Regions from separate parts of the Paenibacillus uliginis N3/975 genome, predicted to be linked through region 3. Evidence: riboswitches for the same ligand, from Rfam matches in the RefSeq annotation. Region 3 holds a riboswitch; each other region holds the start of a gene.

What was found. A riboswitch is a leader RNA that binds a small molecule or an ion and turns the genes downstream of it on or off. The one in region 3 is predicted to bind cobalamin.
Region 1: it holds a riboswitch for cobalamin, as region 3 does, so the genes downstream of both, B9N86_RS04660 (ABC transporter substrate-binding protein) here and B9N86_RS26295 (ribonucleoside-diphosphate reductase subunit alpha) in region 3, are expected to answer to the same signal.
Region 2: it holds a riboswitch for cobalamin, as region 3 does, so the genes downstream of both, B9N86_RS05170 (ABC transporter substrate-binding protein) here and B9N86_RS26295 (ribonucleoside-diphosphate reductase subunit alpha) in region 3, are expected to answer to the same signal.
Region 4: it holds a riboswitch for cobalamin, as region 3 does, so the genes downstream of both, B9N86_RS24295 (S-layer homology domain-containing protein) here and B9N86_RS26295 (ribonucleoside-diphosphate reductase subunit alpha) in region 3, are expected to answer to the same signal.

Annotation. Positions count from the first base shown of each region.
Region 1 covers NZ_LT840184.1:990,753-994,969, reverse strand. The annotation lists gene cobU (bifunctional adenosylcobinamide kinase/adenosylcobinamide-phosphate guanylyltransferase) at 1-167, opposite strand, end outside; gene cobT (nicotinate-nucleotide--dimethylbenzimidazole phosphoribosyltransferase) at 164-1,234, opposite strand; gene B9N86_RS04660 (ABC transporter substrate-binding protein) at 1,287-2,297, opposite strand; cobalamin riboswitch at 2,535-2,745, opposite strand; gene B9N86_RS04655 (histidine phosphatase family protein) at 2,829-3,419, opposite strand; gene cbiB (adenosylcobinamide-phosphate synthase CbiB) at 3,410-4,217, opposite strand, start outside.
Region 2 covers NZ_LT840184.1:1,100,955-1,105,171, forward strand. The annotation lists gene B9N86_RS05160 (IS3 family transposase) at 1-730, shown strand, start outside; gene lplA (lipoate--protein ligase) at 903-1,904, opposite strand; cobalamin riboswitch at 2,170-2,380, shown strand; gene B9N86_RS05170 (ABC transporter substrate-binding protein) at 2,618-3,622, shown strand; gene B9N86_RS05175 (FecCD family ABC transporter permease) at 3,619-4,217, shown strand, end outside.
Region 3 covers NZ_LT840184.1:5,634,281-5,638,497, forward strand. The annotation lists gene B9N86_RS26280 (MTH1187 family thiamine-binding protein) at 1-3, opposite strand, end outside; partial or broken gene tnpB (IS200/IS605 family element RNA-guided endonuclease TnpB) at 72-1,131, opposite strand; gene B9N86_RS31055 (transposase) at 1,142-1,276, opposite strand; cobalamin riboswitch at 1,651-1,881, shown strand; gene B9N86_RS26295 (ribonucleoside-diphosphate reductase subunit alpha) at 2,078-4,217, shown strand, end outside.
Region 4 covers NZ_LT840184.1:5,188,782-5,192,998, reverse strand. The annotation lists gene B9N86_RS24300 (ABC transporter permease) at 1-2,073, shown strand, start outside; cobalamin riboswitch at 2,214-2,414, shown strand; gene B9N86_RS24295 (S-layer homology domain-containing protein) at 2,568-4,217, shown strand, end outside.

The sequences.
Region 1 (4,217 bases), 1.8 Mb from region 3:
TTCGCTTGATTACGCTGAAGTTTATGAAGAGCAATTCGCTCCTTCATCTCATCATCGAAAGCTTGAGCCGTAGCGACATATACGGCTTCGTGTGACTTCGACATACATAACCTCTCAGCAAAGCTGCTTTTCCCGCTTCTTGCCCCACCTGTGACGAGTATGATCATTTCGTCTGCTCCTTGGTTTCACCCGAGACACCCGCACTTTCGAAGGTTGCCATTTCGCTGACAATACGACACGCTGCATCCACAAGATGTAGACACAACACCCCACCTGTACCTTCACCAATACGAAGGTCTAATTCCAGTGCAGGACGAAGATTCAATTCATGTAATAGCTGCCGATGTCCCTGTTCATGAGAAACATGCGACACAATCATGTAATCAGCAGATGTTGGACAGATCGCTTTGGCAAGCAACGCCGCTGCGCTAGAAATAAATCCATCGATTATAACCGGACAACCGTTTACTGCTGATCCAAGAATTACACCTACTAAACCACCAATTTCAAGACCGCCGACCTTAGCTAGTACATCTATAGGATCAAGCGCGTCAGGAGCATTGACCTTCAACGCTTGTTCAACAACGGCAATCTTATGCTGTAGACGAGAATCGTCAATTCCTGTCCCTCTTCCAACCGCATCGCTGACCGGAATATTAGAGAGTGCACAGGTTACCGCTGAGCTTGCCGTCGTATTTCCAATCCCCATTTCGCCAGTAATAAATAGCTGGACGCCACGTCTGACAGCATCTTCAACTACCTTCACACCAACAAGAATAGACTGAATCGCTTCTTCATAAGTCATTGCAGGACCTTGTGCCATATTAGCTGTACCATACCGAATTTTTCGCGATAGGAGATCAGGATGGGACAACTCACTATTCACTCCGATATCCACACATACAACTTCTGCACCTGCTTGTCTGGCAAGAACGTTAACAGCTGCACCACCCGCAAGGAAATTATGAATCATTTGAGGTGTAACTTCTTGTGGAAAGGCACTTACGCCCTCTTCACATACACCATGATCGCCTGCCATAATAATAACTTCTCTACGGTCAAAAGAAGGCTGTACTACTCCAGTGATCCCTGCAAGCTGTATTGCCATTGCCTCCAATTTACCCAAGCTTCCCGGAGGGACAGTAAGGTTGCTTATATGTAACTTCGCAGCCTGAATCGCAGCTTGATCAAGACCACGAATTTCTCCGATACGTTCCATGATTCCTTGTCTCATATATCATTGCTCCTTTAATTGCTCTAAGTTGAATACTAACACCGAACGCTACTTATGGCTTCAACAGTTCAGGATAGATCGTATTTGCTATTTCTTTGAGACCTTCTGTCACACGTGGACCGGGACGACTAATCAGATTATCGTCTAATCCATAGACAGCATCATTTTTAACAGCCGTTATTTGATCCCAACCACTACGTGCTTTAATCATTTGGTCTAACGTTTTCTTTGTTTTGTCATCAATAACATTCTTTGAGAACAGAATCACATCGGGATTATCATTAATGATTTTCTCTTCACTGATTTCATACCATCCTGCTGTATCAGCAGCAACGTTAACTCCACCAGCTAGAGTGATTAATTCATCCATAAACTCACCACTACCTACCGTCCAACCAGGGGAAAACTCGATATATACTTTCTTTTTCTGTTCAGGTGTAAGTGATTTAACCGCTTCTGTGACTTCAGCCTGCTCCTGTTTCATTTTGTCTATAACCGCTTTTGCTTCTGCCTGATGGTCCGTAATTTGACCAAACAATTCAATATTTGCAATAACATCATCTACCGTTTTCGGATCTGTCTTGAAGATGGTGATACCTATATCACGCAGATGCTGTGCAGCTTCTGCACTCATGGAGATACCTGTTACTACGAGATCAGGTTGTGCCGCAATAATCGCTTCCTCGTTAGGATTGTACAAACCACCCATTTTTGGCTTGGTTGTTGCTGCTTTCGGATAATCATCATAGTCAGATACTCCGACTACCTGCTCATCTAAACCTATCGCAAACAACGATTCTGTCTCTGCAGGCGAGATGGATATAATCTTCTTTGGTGCCTCTTTAAATGTGAACGTCTCACCTGTAGAATCCTTTACAGTCAGAGGATACTCTGTTTTCTGTACACTTGCCTCATCAGCGGGTGGAGCCGATTGTTCTGTTGTTGCTGCCGGTGCTGGCTCTGTCACTTGTTTCGGTTCATTATTATTTCCGCAAGCTGCGAGCGCTAGTACCAGTATGATCGTTATAGCGCCCGTAGTCCAACTCTTCCACATTTGTTTCATTGTGATTTCTCTCCTCTATCTTCGTTTTCATGGTCTGCGAGATGCTCCCCTTGTTATTTCAATGAATGATCTCAACGATAGTCTGTGCAACAAAAAAAACCTGATCTTCTTTTACAAGAAAGAATCAGGGATTACGTCATACGGAGTTCATAGTAATTGCCATGAGTTCCGCGGCTATGTACCGGCTTAAAATCGCAGTACTTCCATAAGCCAAACGTAATCCTTTCCTCGAAGGACCGTCGTACTACTCATAAGGCAGGTCTCCTGACTCACAGGTTCGCTAATATCCTCACCTTCCCATTCTGCTTGTCGCAGAACAGTGGTAAATCGAGAATATCCCTGTTTACAGTGGCGGGACCGTGCCGGAATTTCACCGGCTTCCCCATTAACTAGGTAATAAAAGCACATATTTGCGCTTCTAATCTAGACCTCACAAGTTTTTTATATTCATTTAGATACAAGACTTACTTCTCAATTCAAAATTATAGGTTAGATAGGGACACCTTACAACCCCTTGCTCTAATGGCTCACTCACAAGTGTCCTATCCATTTGCCCTTATCACATGTCAACTTCAACGTTAACAAGCTCCCCGGATCTGCAGAGAAATCCCAGAACGTCGAATCTGGAATAGTCATAGTGGCTAGTTGTCTTATCACTCCTCCATGAGTCACCATTAGCACATGGTTATCCTTACCCTCTTCCTTCACCCAACAGGTCAGACTGTTCATAAAATCTGCCAGCCTCCCCTGAAAATGCTCCCAGGCTTCACCTCCTGGAGGAGTCACGGATTGAGGATTGTCCAGCCATTCCCGGTAGATACTATAATGCTTTAACTGATCGTATGTCTTCCCCTCCCAATCTCCAAAATCCATTTCTCGCAAACGGTTATCGAAGACCACGCTATCTGTTGAAGCAGAATAAATCCAATCGAGCGTTTCCCTACACCTCTTTAAGTCACTACAGAATATCTTATGAAACGTTCTTCCTTCAAGGGCATTTTTCACAGGCAAGAGCTCCGTCAATGATTCTTGGAGAATTCCTATATCTGTATGACCTAAATATCGTTTATCCTTATTCCACTGCGTTTTCCCATGACGAATACATACCAACTCTAACCCCATAATGTACCACCTATACTCCATATAGTAAGTATGCTCAGGAGCAGGAATAATAATGATGCAGCCAGCATCAATCTTACGGTTGACTGAATATCCCCTTTATCCATCGGACGGGAATATTCGCCCATATATGCACGAAAAGATACCACACCGTTATAGGCGTTCTCACCTCCGAGCCGAATCCCTAAAGCTCCAGCTACAGCTGATTCAGGAAATCCACTGTTGGGACTTGGATGGAGACGGGCATCGTGTCTTATGGTACGATAAGATTTTTTGTAATCCAGACGCATGATCCAACTGCTAACGACCAGTAATAAAGCTGTTATTCGTGCTGGAATGAAGTTAGCAATATCATCCAAACGGGCCGAAGCCCACCCCAGGTTAATATATTTATCATTCTTGTACCCAACCATAGAATCTAGGGTATTCACAGCCCGATAAGCCATTGCAAGTGGAGCTCCTCCAATAAGTGCGTAGAATAGCGGAGACACTATGGCATCAACAATATTTTCTGCGACCGTCTCAACCGTCCCACGAACAACCTCAGGCTCGTCTAAATGCGCTGTATCACGTCCAACAATCATCCCTAGTGCTTTCCGAGCAGCAGGTAAATCCCCACGGTTAAGATGATTGTACACTTCCATACCCGCATCCTTAAGCCCTTTCGTAGCAATGGTCGTAGCGATTAATATGACCTCCGCTCCCGTTGCAAGCCATGGATGAATCATATAAAGGCCTCTCAACAATGCCCAGGTTATAAGCAGCGAACCTCCCACGATAATAACCGGGAGTAGAATTCCG
Region 2 (4,217 bases), 1.9 Mb from region 3:
ACTTGAAATTCTTTCGCTGGCAAAAGAAGTAAAGCTTCGTTATGACAAGCGGAAGGGAGTGCTTGGCTATCGCCAAATGCGCATCCAATTGAACCGCAAACTTAAAAAAAATTACAACAAAAAGCGTTATTATCGAATTATGCGTGCTCTTGGATTGAAATCGGTGATTCGCAAGAAACGACCGAACTACGTGAGAGCCTCTGAAATCCATGTAGCTGAAAATGTAATGAATCGTGAATTTCAAACAGATGCTCCTAATATGAAGTGGTGCACAGACGTAACAGAATTGAAGTATGGGAATGGTCGTAAAGCCTATCTAAGCGCTATCGTTGATATATACGATAACTCCATCGTTTCATGGGTGCTAAGCCACTCCAACAATAATAAACTCGTCATGGATACGGTGAAGAAAGCTTACGGGAGGAACCCGGGGGTGACTCCACTTCTCCATAGCGACAGAGGCTTCCAATATACCTCACATGAGTACAGTCGACTTCAGGTTAAGTACGGTTTTACTAAAAGTATGTCTCGTGTGAGCCGATGCCTGGATAACCAACCCATTGAACGATTTTGGGGTACATTGAAGGCAGAAAGCTTTTATCTGACGAAACACGAAACCTATGAAGACGTCCTCAAAGACGTGAGAAATTATATCCGCTACTACAACAATTACCGCTATACAGAGCGATTAAATGGCTTGTCTCCCAACGAGTATCGACGAGCTGCTTAACGATGAGAAAAGAAAATAAACCCTCAGCTCTGTTAACTTGAACTGAGGGAAATAATCTAACCATTTTTTGTTTTTTACACTGTCTACTTGACAGGGAGCACTTCAAATCCTCGGGTGACCTGTTTTTATTGAAAGATATCCCTGTTAGAATCGTGACGTCAGTACTGTTCCTCTATTCCTCTAAAAAAATCAGACCGATCAGGTCATCAAACTCTAGATTGCCGAAGTAATGCTTGACGTCAATGGATGAGAGGGCTTCTCTTACTTCATTATCCTCGTAACGTTTGCCACGAAGCGCATTTTCGATATCGGCGACATCGCCTACACCGAAGAAGTCGCCGTAAATTTTAATCTCACCGATATGCCCGTCTTTAATGTTCATACGGATGTCGATAATGCCGACCGGGAATTTTTTCGCGTGTTTCACATTGCTTTCTGGTGATAAGCCATAGTTCCAGTCCCAGTTTTGGTAACGTTCCTTGGAGATTTGATTGATCATTTCCCAGTCTTTTTCTTGAAGAACGTACTGTGGAACTTGATCTGGCTCCATTCCGAAGATCGAACGCAGAAGCTCTGCACGGAACTGTTCAATTGTCATATCTGTACCGAGCAGCTCCTTAATGTTGGCAACCCGGCTGCGCACTGATTTCGTGCTCTTTGATTTGAACTTCTCCGGGTTAGCTTTAAGTGAAGCCTGAACATTGTCTAGATCAAGGCCGAACATTAAAGTCCCGTGGCTGAACATACGTCCTCGTGTGGAGAACTGGGCGTTGCCGGAAATCTTTTTCTCTCCGACTTGAAGGTCATTCCGGCCGCTAAGCTCAGCCGGAACACCCATTTTTTGAAGGAAATCGATAACGGGTTGGGTGAACTTCAGGAAATTATGAAATGACTGGCCGTCGTCTTTTGTAATAAAGCTGAAATTGAGATTGCCGAGGTCATGGTATACAGCACCGCCTCCGGACAATCGCCGAACAACTTGTATATTGTTGTCACGGACAAACTCCTGATTGATCTCTTCAATCGTGTTCTGGTGTTTGCCGATGATAATCGACGGCTGATTAATGTAGAAGAGCAAATAGCTGTCTTCCATAGGTAAGTGCTTCAAAGCGTATTCTTCAATCGCTAGGTTAATGGAAGGATCATGGATTCCCTGATTATCGATAAAGAGCATATGTACGCCTCCGTATAGTTTCTTTTCTGGTATAAAGCTTCAGATCTATTGTAAACCAATGTCCGGCTTCAGGGCAAAGGGTGAGGGGCAATTCACAAGCGCATACGAATAAATACGTGAGATATCCATGATGGTTATACAGGCCAGAAATAAGGTCCACGGCAAGCGGGGAGCGGCTATTCAATTTTTCTCTGTGAAGTTTCAGGTTGTAAGCCGAGAGGATATTTCATATAATCGTCAAAAGAGAAGTAAGCTTGGCAAAAAAGAATATTCAATACTCGCGAGGTCCTGGAGAATAAGCAAAGCATATGTTTTGCTCCCGGGTTAAAAGGGAAGCCGGTGCAAGTCCGGCACGGTCCCGCCACTGTGAATCAGGGATATCCTCTATTACTGCCACTGGCCTATACAGGGCCGGGAAGGCGGAGGTGTCATTTCAACCTGTAAGTCAGGAGACCTGCCCGCGTAAATGATCTGACGGTCCTTCGAGGAAGGGATTACGTTTGGCGGACCTAATGTGGGTGAGGTGCTGTACTATAGCTAAACTCCTATTTATTGGATAAGGTTCATTGTTTCCGAAACGTAGCCCCTGATTCTTCTAAGGAGAAATCAGGGGCTTTTTTGTGGTTGGATGTAAGGATTTCCGTCAAAAATCAGGTTTATTGAGTACCTAAGGCAAGCCAGTGTTCTCAAACTAGAGTTAGGAGAGAAAATCGATGAAAAAAATAATGAAGTCATGGTCCGCCATGTTGGCGGTGCTGATGCTGGTCCTGTCGCTGGCGGCTTGTGGAGGAGAAACAGCTCCGAAGGAGGCGACACCAGCACCTGTACAGGAGGCTGAACAAGGTCAGAAACCGGAAGCACCTGTCGCTGAAAACGCCAAAACGGTGTATCCGTTAACTTTAAAGGATGCTACTGGCGAGGAAATGACATTTGATAAGGCTCCAGCAAAAGTTGTGTCGCTGTCTCCTTCCGAGACGGAAAAACTGTTCGCGCTTGGCCTGGATGAAGAAATTGTCGGCGTATCCGAAGTGGACGACTACCCGGAGGCAGCCAAATCCAAGCCGAAAATGGGCGGTTATGAAATGGATGTTGAGGCCATTGTCGCTTCAGGCGCGGATGTTATATTTACAGCAGCGATGAATGAACAGAACGTACAGAAGCTCCGCGACCTCGGAATCAAGCTGTTCGTGAACGACCCGAAGACGATTGCTGAAGTCATGGACAACATTAAGGTAGTTGGAAAGATTACGGACCGTCAGGCGGAAGCTCAAGGCATCATAGATCAAATGCAGAAGGATCTGGACCTTGTGAAGGAAGCGGTTAAATCCGTAAAAGATGAGGATGAGAAAAAAGTGTATGTTGAGTTCTCACCGGGTTGGACGGTAGGAAAGGGCACATATCTGGATGAGATGCTCAATATCAGCAATTCAGCCAACGTGTCTGGTGACAGCGAAGGCTGGTTTGAAATCAGTGAAGAGAAGATTATTGCAGCGAATCCGGATGTGATTCTGTACTCCAGCAATGTCGTGGAAGAATCCACCAAAAAAACTTTGGATCAAATCATTAAAGACCGCAGCGGCTGGGACCAAATCGAAGCTGTGAAAAACAATAAGCTGATTAAAATTGATGACAATCTGATCAGCCGCCCAGGACCTCGTGTAACTCAAGGATTGGTTGAAGTAGCGAAGGCGGTCTATCCGGAACTGATGACCCCATGAGTAAAAAACTTGCGGGTTATGGAACGGTGGGGCTCCTGCTTTTACTGCTGACGCTGATCGTCAGCCTCGGCATCGGTTCCGTCCATCTGCCCGTTAAGGAAATTGGAGCCATGCTTCTTCACCGGTTGCCCTGGATCGGGGACTCTATTGTTCCCAACTGGGAAGTAGCTTCCGAGCAGATCATCATGAAGGTACGACTTCCCCGTATACTGCTCGGTATGCTGGTTGGGGCATCCCTTGCGGTGGCCGGTGCTGCTTTTCAAGGGGTGCTTAGAAATCCGCTCGCCGATCCGTTTACGCTTGGTGTATCTTCCGGTGCATCACTTGGTGCTGCGTTTCTGATCTTCTACGGATTGCAGTATTCATTTGCAGGTGCCTGGACCTTACCGATCGTTGCATTTATGACCGGGACCATCACACTGTGGATCGTGCTGTTTCTCGCCCGGGATCACGGTAAAATACCGACTCATGCACTGATTTTGTCAGGTGTGGTTATGCAGTCCTTTTTAGGAGCGGTCGTTTCATTCTTGACGGTAATGTCACGAGACACACTAACCGACATTCTATTCTGGACGATGGGAAGCTTAAGCATGCG
Region 3 (4,217 bases):
CATTTTATTTCACCCTCCTCAAACCTTTCGAATATTAATATTGTATCAGCCAGCAGCAGCATTTCAAAATTTTACCCCCCTATAGTCCCATTCAAATATATCCCCGTAGTCCCTACGGTTAGAAGTCTTATAGCTTCATTTTTAAGGTTTTGTCCTGCGTTAATATCTCTATCGTGATGTGCGCCACAATTAGGGCAGTCCCACTCACGAAGTTTTAGATCCTTGACCATTTTGCCTTGTACTCAAGCATTGTTCTAAATTGTGACCACGATACTTCACTAATTGCTTTAGCCAGCTTGTGATTTTTCAGCATATTTGATACTTGCAAATCTTCAATACCAATTACATCGTGGTTTTTGATGATTTCAGTAGTGATTTTCTGCAAGTAGTCTGTTCTTGAATTAGAGATTCTTTCATGGATTTTTGCAACCTTAACACGTTGCTTGTTCCAATTCGAACCACCTTTTATACGTCTGGAAAGGATACGCTGCGCGTTCGCTAATTGTTCTTCAAGTTTGCGATACCATTTTGGATTTTCGTATGGTGTTCCATCTGAAAGGGATGCTAAAGTTTTTAATCCAACATCAACACCAACAGAAGAAGCTGTTTTTTCTAATGGTTGCACTTCTGTTTGAGCAAGAATGGACACAAAGTATTTTCCGCTTGGATTACGTCTAACGGTAGCATTCAGAATAGGACCAGTCACTTCACGACTTTTAGCAAAACGAACAAGACCGAGTTTAGGTAATTTAATTTTGTTGCCTACTATAGCAATATTTCCATTCGTTTGCTTGGTTGTGTAGGATTGACCTTGTTCTTTTTAGACTTGAAGCGTGGTGCATCATTTTGCCTTTTGAAGAAACGATCAAACGCATTCGCAAGATTCTTTAGCGATGACTGCAAGGAAATACTGTCCACTTCTTTTAACCATACGAATTCTTTTTTCAGGTTTGTAAGTTTAGCTGAACACGAATTGTAGTTTAATCCTTTACCTGTTTCGTTGTATGCGTCACACCATTGTGTCAAAAAACGATTGAATACGAAACGAGAACAGCCGATTGTTTTAGCAATTAAAATTTCTTGTTCCTTATTTGGATAGATGAGAAATTTATATGCTTTGTTTACAATCACTGTTCTCACCTCACTTAGTGATTTTGAATGTACTGTTGTTCTGTGCTTCTGTATGTTTGTTAATAGTTACCACAAAGTAAGAAGGGTTCCAAAGACGAACTCCCCACAGTTTCTTTTTTAGCTGTGGGAACTCTTTAAAAAACAGTCTTGTTGCTCCCCCTTAATACATTGAGAATCCCAAATATAGGATAACATACGTCAAGATAGTTTTTGTACCAACTATCAGTGTCTTTTCTAATTTACAATTTAACATATTCGGACAATTAACATGTCAAAAGACACGCCTTGTCCGAAGCCAATTCATCTCACGATTAAAATCGCGAGTGTTCTCAGCTAATTCATAAAGCGTGTATCACCGTATAAAAGGTCGTAATTCGAAGAAATGTGCGAAATCTCACTCTCTTTTGGCGGTTTGCGAATTGGCGGATTTTTCGGTCATTTGCTATAATTCAACTTGCGTCAAATTTTAAGACAACAGTTTACAAACACAATATATTGGGTTAAATTTAATAACATCAACCAAATATAGTGTGTACAGGTGTCTGGCGTCCCATATAGCCGTCAGACTTAATAGGGAAGCATGGTGCAAATCCATCACGGTCCCGCCACTGTATAGGGATTCAGAGCGCATTTTTGCGATTTTGATATGAATTCGGCTTTATGCCACTGAAGGCTAACATGTTAGGCCTTTGGGAAGGCGCCGAACTCTATACCCCAAGTCAGGAGACCTGCCTGTATACAGCACGACATCTATCCTACGGGAAATTAGGAAAGTGTTCACTCTTTTGCGTCTGTACATAACAGCAAGCCCTAAAAATAGCGGCTTAAGCTAGTATGCACATATTTATTCACAGCGCACACGAACATTTTCAACCTCCCCAAGGTTTGGAAAATGTTTTTTTAATGTTCTTTTTCCCATTTTTCCCGAGAAAGCGAGGAATTACCTATGCCCCAACTCGTAATTAAACCGAACAACCGTCAACTTGCTTTTGATGAAAACCGTCTCTCTGTTTATGCCGACCGAATTTTGAACGAACTGGATATGCTGAGCAAGGAACAATTGCTTCGCGGTGTTCATTCCAAACTTCGTGGCGACAAAGTGACCGGCGATGAGATTAGCAGCGCATTCACGATGTCGGCTCTTGAGCTTGTTACCAAAGAGGAACCGAACTGGAAGTTCGCGGCAGCACGTTCACTTTTAACTTCCCTATATAAAAAAGCGGCCAACCACCGCCGTTACAAAGCTTATCCGGAAGAGCCTTACGGCGCCTTCTTCCCCCTCATTACAGAGCTAGTACAAAAAGGAATTTACCGTGAAGAACTTCTGGAATGCTACACCAAAGCACAGATTGAAGAGCTCGGAGAAACGATTGATTATACCCGTGACCTGCTGTTCGATTACATCGGACTACTGACGCTGGCAGAGCGTTACCTAGCAACCGACTTTGACGGCCGAGTGATGGAGCTTCCACAGGAGCGTTACATGGTCATCGCGATGTACCTCATGCACAAAGAGCCAGCTGAGAAACGTATGGAGCTTGTAAAAGAAGCCTACTGGGCGATGAGCAACATCTACATGACGGCTGCAACGCCGACGATGTCCAATGCTGGTAAAAAGGTAGCCGGCCAGCTGTCCAGCTGCTTTATCGACACGGTAGATGACTCGCTCGAAGGAATTTTCGACTCCAACACCGACATAGCACGTCTCAGCAAAATGGGCGGCGGTATCGGCGTTTACCTCGGCAAAGTCCGTGCCCGTGGCTCCGACATCCGTGGACACAAGAACACCAGCTCCGGCGTTATCCCTTGGATCCGCCAGCTGAACAACACAGCAGTTAGTGTAGATCAGCTCGGCACACGCAAAGGCGCCATCGCCGTTTACCTGGATGTCTTCCATAAAGACATTCTCGCTTTTCTGGACCTGAAGCTGAACAACGGTGACGAGCGCATGAGAGCACATGACGTGTTCCACGGCGTATGCTTGCCTGACCTGTTCATGGAGGCTGTAGAAGCCCGTGATGAGTGGAGCCTCTTCTGTCCTCACGAAGTGAAGAAAGTGATGGGCTGGAAAGACGAGAACGGCCGCCCGCTTGGTCTGGAAGACTTCTACGATGAGAAGCTTGGTCAAGGAATGTTCCGTGAAAAATATGCAGAAGCCGTAGCACATCCGCTGCTCTCCCGCATTACGGTTCAAGCGATCGATATCATGAAACGTGTCATGAAATCGCAACTGGAAACCGGAACACCGTACATGTTCTACCGTGACACCGTAAACCGTGCCAACCCGAACTCTGCACACGGTATGGTCTACTCTTCCAACCTGTGTACTGAAATTATGCAGAACCAATCGGCTACAGTTATTGAACATGAAGAGCTCGTAACCAAAGATGGACAGACCCGCATTGTCATCTCCAAAGTTCCTGGCGACTTTGTTGTCTGCAACCTGAATTCCATTCATCTGGCACGTGCAGTCCCAGCTGGTGTACTGGAGCGTCTTGTACCGATCCAGGTGCGTATGCTAGATAACGTCATTGACATCAACAACATCGAAGTGCTGCAAGCACAATACACGAATAGCCAATATCGCGCTGTCGGCCTTGGAACCTTCGGTCTGCATCACCTGCTGGCCCTGGAAGGCATCCGCTGGGAATCCGATGAGGCGGTTGCATATAATGACAATCTGTATGAAAAAATTAACTACCTGCTCGTTAAATCCAGCATGGAGCTGGCTAAGGAAAAAGGGCATTATCCGAAGTTCAAAGGCTCCGACTGGGAGAGCGGCGAGTACTTTACGTACCGCGGTTACACCGACGGCGAGCATGAAGGCAAGTATGTAACGACCGAGCAGTGGCGCGAGCTGCAGCAGGAAGTACAGCAAAGCGGTGTCCGCAACGCATGGCTCTTTGCCATCGCGCCGAACGGCTCCACTTCGATTATTGCCGGCTCAACTGCCAGTATTGATCCGCTGTATGAGCTTCTCTCTTATGAAGAGAAAACAACGTATAAAATTGCCAACCCAGCTCCCGATCTGTCCGAGAAGACGATCTGGTATTACAAAACGGCCTTCCTGATTGATCAGAACTGGT
Region 4 (4,217 bases), 450 kb from region 3:
ACAGCAGAGCTTCCCTTTACGGTTGATAAGCTGATCTGGGCGCAAGGAGATGAAAGAAGCACCCCTGAGGTCGGGACCATCTGGATACCCACTTCGTTTTTTTATTCCAATGGAATTGAAGTAGGTGATAAGGTAAGTTTTAAAACAGGCAAGAGTACATTTGAGTTGAAGGTAGCAGCAGTTGTCGTAGATATGCCTTTTGGAGCTCCGTTCACAAGAAACGCCCGCATCTGGATGAACACGCAAGATTATAAAGATCAGTTTCAGTCATTGCAGGGAAAAGACATGTATATGATGGGACTTCGCTTTGACGATTACGATACCAATACACAGTATTGGGACCGCTTCGAGAAGCAGGCCGGTACGCAGTATCTTGAATATAAAATGGAATTCGAATCGATATCGTCATTTTATCTAATTATGAATAAAGTAATCGGCTTTGTTATGATTTTTCTCGGAGCTGTCATGCTGCTTGTGGCCTTATTCACAATTGGGTTCACGATTTCAGACGCGATATTGGCGAATTATCGAACGATTGGGGTATTGAAATCTTGTGGGCTATCTTCATTTCGAATCATTGGAACCTACATGTCTCAATATGCTTTTCTATCGATCATCGGGATTATTCCTGGGTTAGCTGCCAGTCAGTTTTTATCCAAAGTCATTGTAGAGAGCTCGCTGTCATCTTTGAAAACAAATCGTTCAGAGCTATCGATGCAGGGTAATTTCACGGCTCTAGCAGTCGGAATATGTGTATTTGCCCTGGTCATTCTATGTGTGTTGTTCTATGCCAATAAAGCCCGTTCCGTACAGCCTGTGCAAGCAATCCGGTATGGCATGTCTGAAATGGATAGCAGTAAATGGGCAAGACGTGTACGTTCGAATGGAAATCGTCCAGTTGGATTCGATCGACTTCCCATTATGTTCGTTATTGGTCTGCGTAATATGTTGAAGAATGTGAAAGGTTCTATTCTCATGTTTATTCTAACCGTGATTACATCAGCCGTTCTTGTATTCGGATTTGTGTTGTTATACAGCGTTTATTCCATTCAACGAACGGCGTCATCATGGGGATACGACAATTCACATATTGCAGTAGAAGTCTTTAATCAAGCAGCATTTTCACGTACTCAATTTGAAGAAGATATGCTGTCCGATCCAAGAATCAAAAATTTCGGGTGGTTTGGGAATGTTACGGGAGTGGTTCCTTCAGAACTATCCGATCGTTCCGGAGATTCGAACACCTCATCCATGAATGTCTATATCGGTGTTGCTGATGGTAACTATGATGATCTGGGGTATTCCACATTAAGAGGAGCCAATCCCCTTCACAAGAACGAAATCGCTATTGGTATCAACGTATCGAAGAAGCTTAACAAAGATATTGGTGATGTGATAACGGTGTACATCAATGGAAAACCGTATTCGCTCATCGTTACAGGAATTTATCAAGCGATCTCCAATATGTCCTATTCTGCAAGAATAACGATCGATGTGATTAAAGCAGATCATCTGGACTACAGCAATGCAGAAACATATTTTATCAACCTGCATGATAGCAGCCAGTCCGATCAGGTCGTAAGTGATATTAATGAGCAATATAAGGAAGCGCTCTCCGCATTAACTCAGAAAACGCTACTAGATTCCGTATTTAAAGAGGCTGTCGGCCTGCTTATCTTGCCAATGAGTATGATGGGATTGTTGTTTATTGTTGTCACTTGCATCATTATTTACATCACTTGTCGTATAAATATTAGAAAAGACAGCAAAACCTATGGCATTTACAAATCACTTGGCTTAACATCGAATAGGATTAGATTATCCGTAGCCCAAGGGATCGTTGCTTTATCCGTCATCGGCGCGCTACTAGGCATATACGTCGGAGTATACCTTCTGCCTATGTTGCTGGAAAATATATTAACATATTATGGGATTGTGGAAGTACCTCTAATTATGCATTGGGGCGGTATTATTGGAGTTGCAGTCGTAAGTATCATATCGGCAGGGGTTGGTTCTTGGCTGTCGTCCAGGGTAATCGCGAACACATCCCCTCGGATATTGGTGATTGAGTAAAAATATAACGAAGTCTAGGCCCTTCTCTATATAGAAGGGTCTTATTGCTTCATGTAGGCCGTTTTTTGTACTGTCTATGAGAAATTCCTTTGTGAAATATACCAATCTTTGTTAATATAAAAAAAAGTCTATCAAAATTAAATAGAAACAGCTTATATGGTGCTGATGCATAAAGTATGCGGCTTAATAGGGAAGGTCGATGAGAGTTCGACGCGGTCCCGCCACTGTAACGCAGAGCTGACAATCAAGGTAGTAGTCCACTGTTAACGATTTTAAACAGGAAGGACGATTGTCAAGCGATGAAGCGAAGCCAGGAGACCTGCCATGTAAGTGCTCTATATTTCTCACGAGGATGGGAGGGAGATGTTTATTTGTGCAGCTTGTTTACAGTTGCACGTTTGCTTGGTTATGCGAGACAGGCCTTAGAACATCTTTCTAATACGGAAAGATGTTTTTTTTATTCCATTTTGACGATGAGGAGAACGTTGACACCTATGAACAGATTGTTGAAGCAAAGTATATCTGCACTATTAAGCGTTGTGTTATTGCTTACTCTACTGAATCCACAAGTCGTGAGTGCGGCGAGTGGTCAAAGCAATACACAATTAGACAGCATGATTGAAAGTACAGTTAATTATTATAAAGAGTACTATGAGGAAGATCCTACAGCCACCATTGATTCCTGGTGGCAGCTTGTTGGCCTATGGGGCGCAGGTCAGGATTTGCAAGATGGAACGTGGAAACTGCCATCTTGGGAAACGAAAGCACCAAGACTTAAACCTGATGCCGTAAATTTAACTGATCATGTTCGGTATATTTTCGCACTGCTCGCCATGGGGAAAGACCCGGCTCACGCTTGGGAAACCGATCGAAACCTATGGGCGGAACTTGCTACCCATCAAAATCAAGAGACGGGCGGCATTGGCGGTGTAAATAAACATATTTGGGCGATGCTTGCTCTGGATGCCGGAGAGAAGCTCGGACAGAATGTAGGCTCATGGAATGCTGAGTCCAAGCAAAAAGCGCTGCAATACCTGCTCAAAGCGCAGTATGAAGACGGCGGCTTTGGTCTGTCTGCTTCAGGAGGAGAAAACAGCGATACAGATATTACAGGCATGGCGCTGCTTGCGCTGGGGCAATACAAGGGGCAGAGTGAAGTTGATGCTGCCATTGAACGGGCCAAGAATGTCTTAAAGGATCGCCAGCTAGAGAATGGTGGTTTTAATTCTACGGGCACTTGGGGCTCTGGAGATAATTCGAACAGCTTATCTACTTCGGTATCCGGTCTGGTTGCCGTAGGCGAAGACATGATGTCGCCCGCTTGGCAGATGAACGGGAATACCGTCGTTGATGCGTATGCAGGATTCCAATTGGATGACGGCTCGTTTAAATGGAAAGCAGAAGATACCGATAAAAACGGAATGTCGACTGAACAGGCTCTTATCGGTTTACTTGATATTCAGCATGGAAAGTCGGTATGGAAGCGAATTGCCGAAGGGAGTCTTCCACCGGATCGTCAGCCTGTGATATCGTCCACATCTTCCATTCAGCAAGGCACTGTAGATCCTTCGATTGAAATACAGCTTGTTGGCGATACGTTTTTATCCGAGGCAGTACAGGTTGACAGTTGGTCTGTAATTTCAGAGACTACTGGGCTGAACTTAAAATCGATATCGCTGCTTACGGATCAACAAGCGAAGCTTGTCTTCGAAGGTCAAGCGGCTCCAGGCTATATTTCCATTCAAGCGCTGGCAACAGCAACAGCAGGGAAAAAGACAAGTAATGAAGTTGTCATAAGTGTAAATGAAATTCCGGATCCAAACGGTGACCATACGATCGTCATTGACGAGAATGAAACCAATGTGAGTGTCGGGTCGGATCAGGATCCGCTGTCCTCAAGCAAAGTTACACTTGCATTTCCAAAGAACGAACTGCCGCATGTAACATCGGCAACAGACAGTACTTATTTGGAAGTTGACCCGAATACGAATGTCATTTCAGCATGGGATAACAAGCTTGAATTACCGCATCGCTTGAATACGAATTATGATCTTTTGCTTAACAAGATAAATGAAGTTTTGTCCTCTGCAGACAAAGAGATCAAGGGGATTGATCTGCGCGTAAAAGTGGGCGGTGATCAGGAT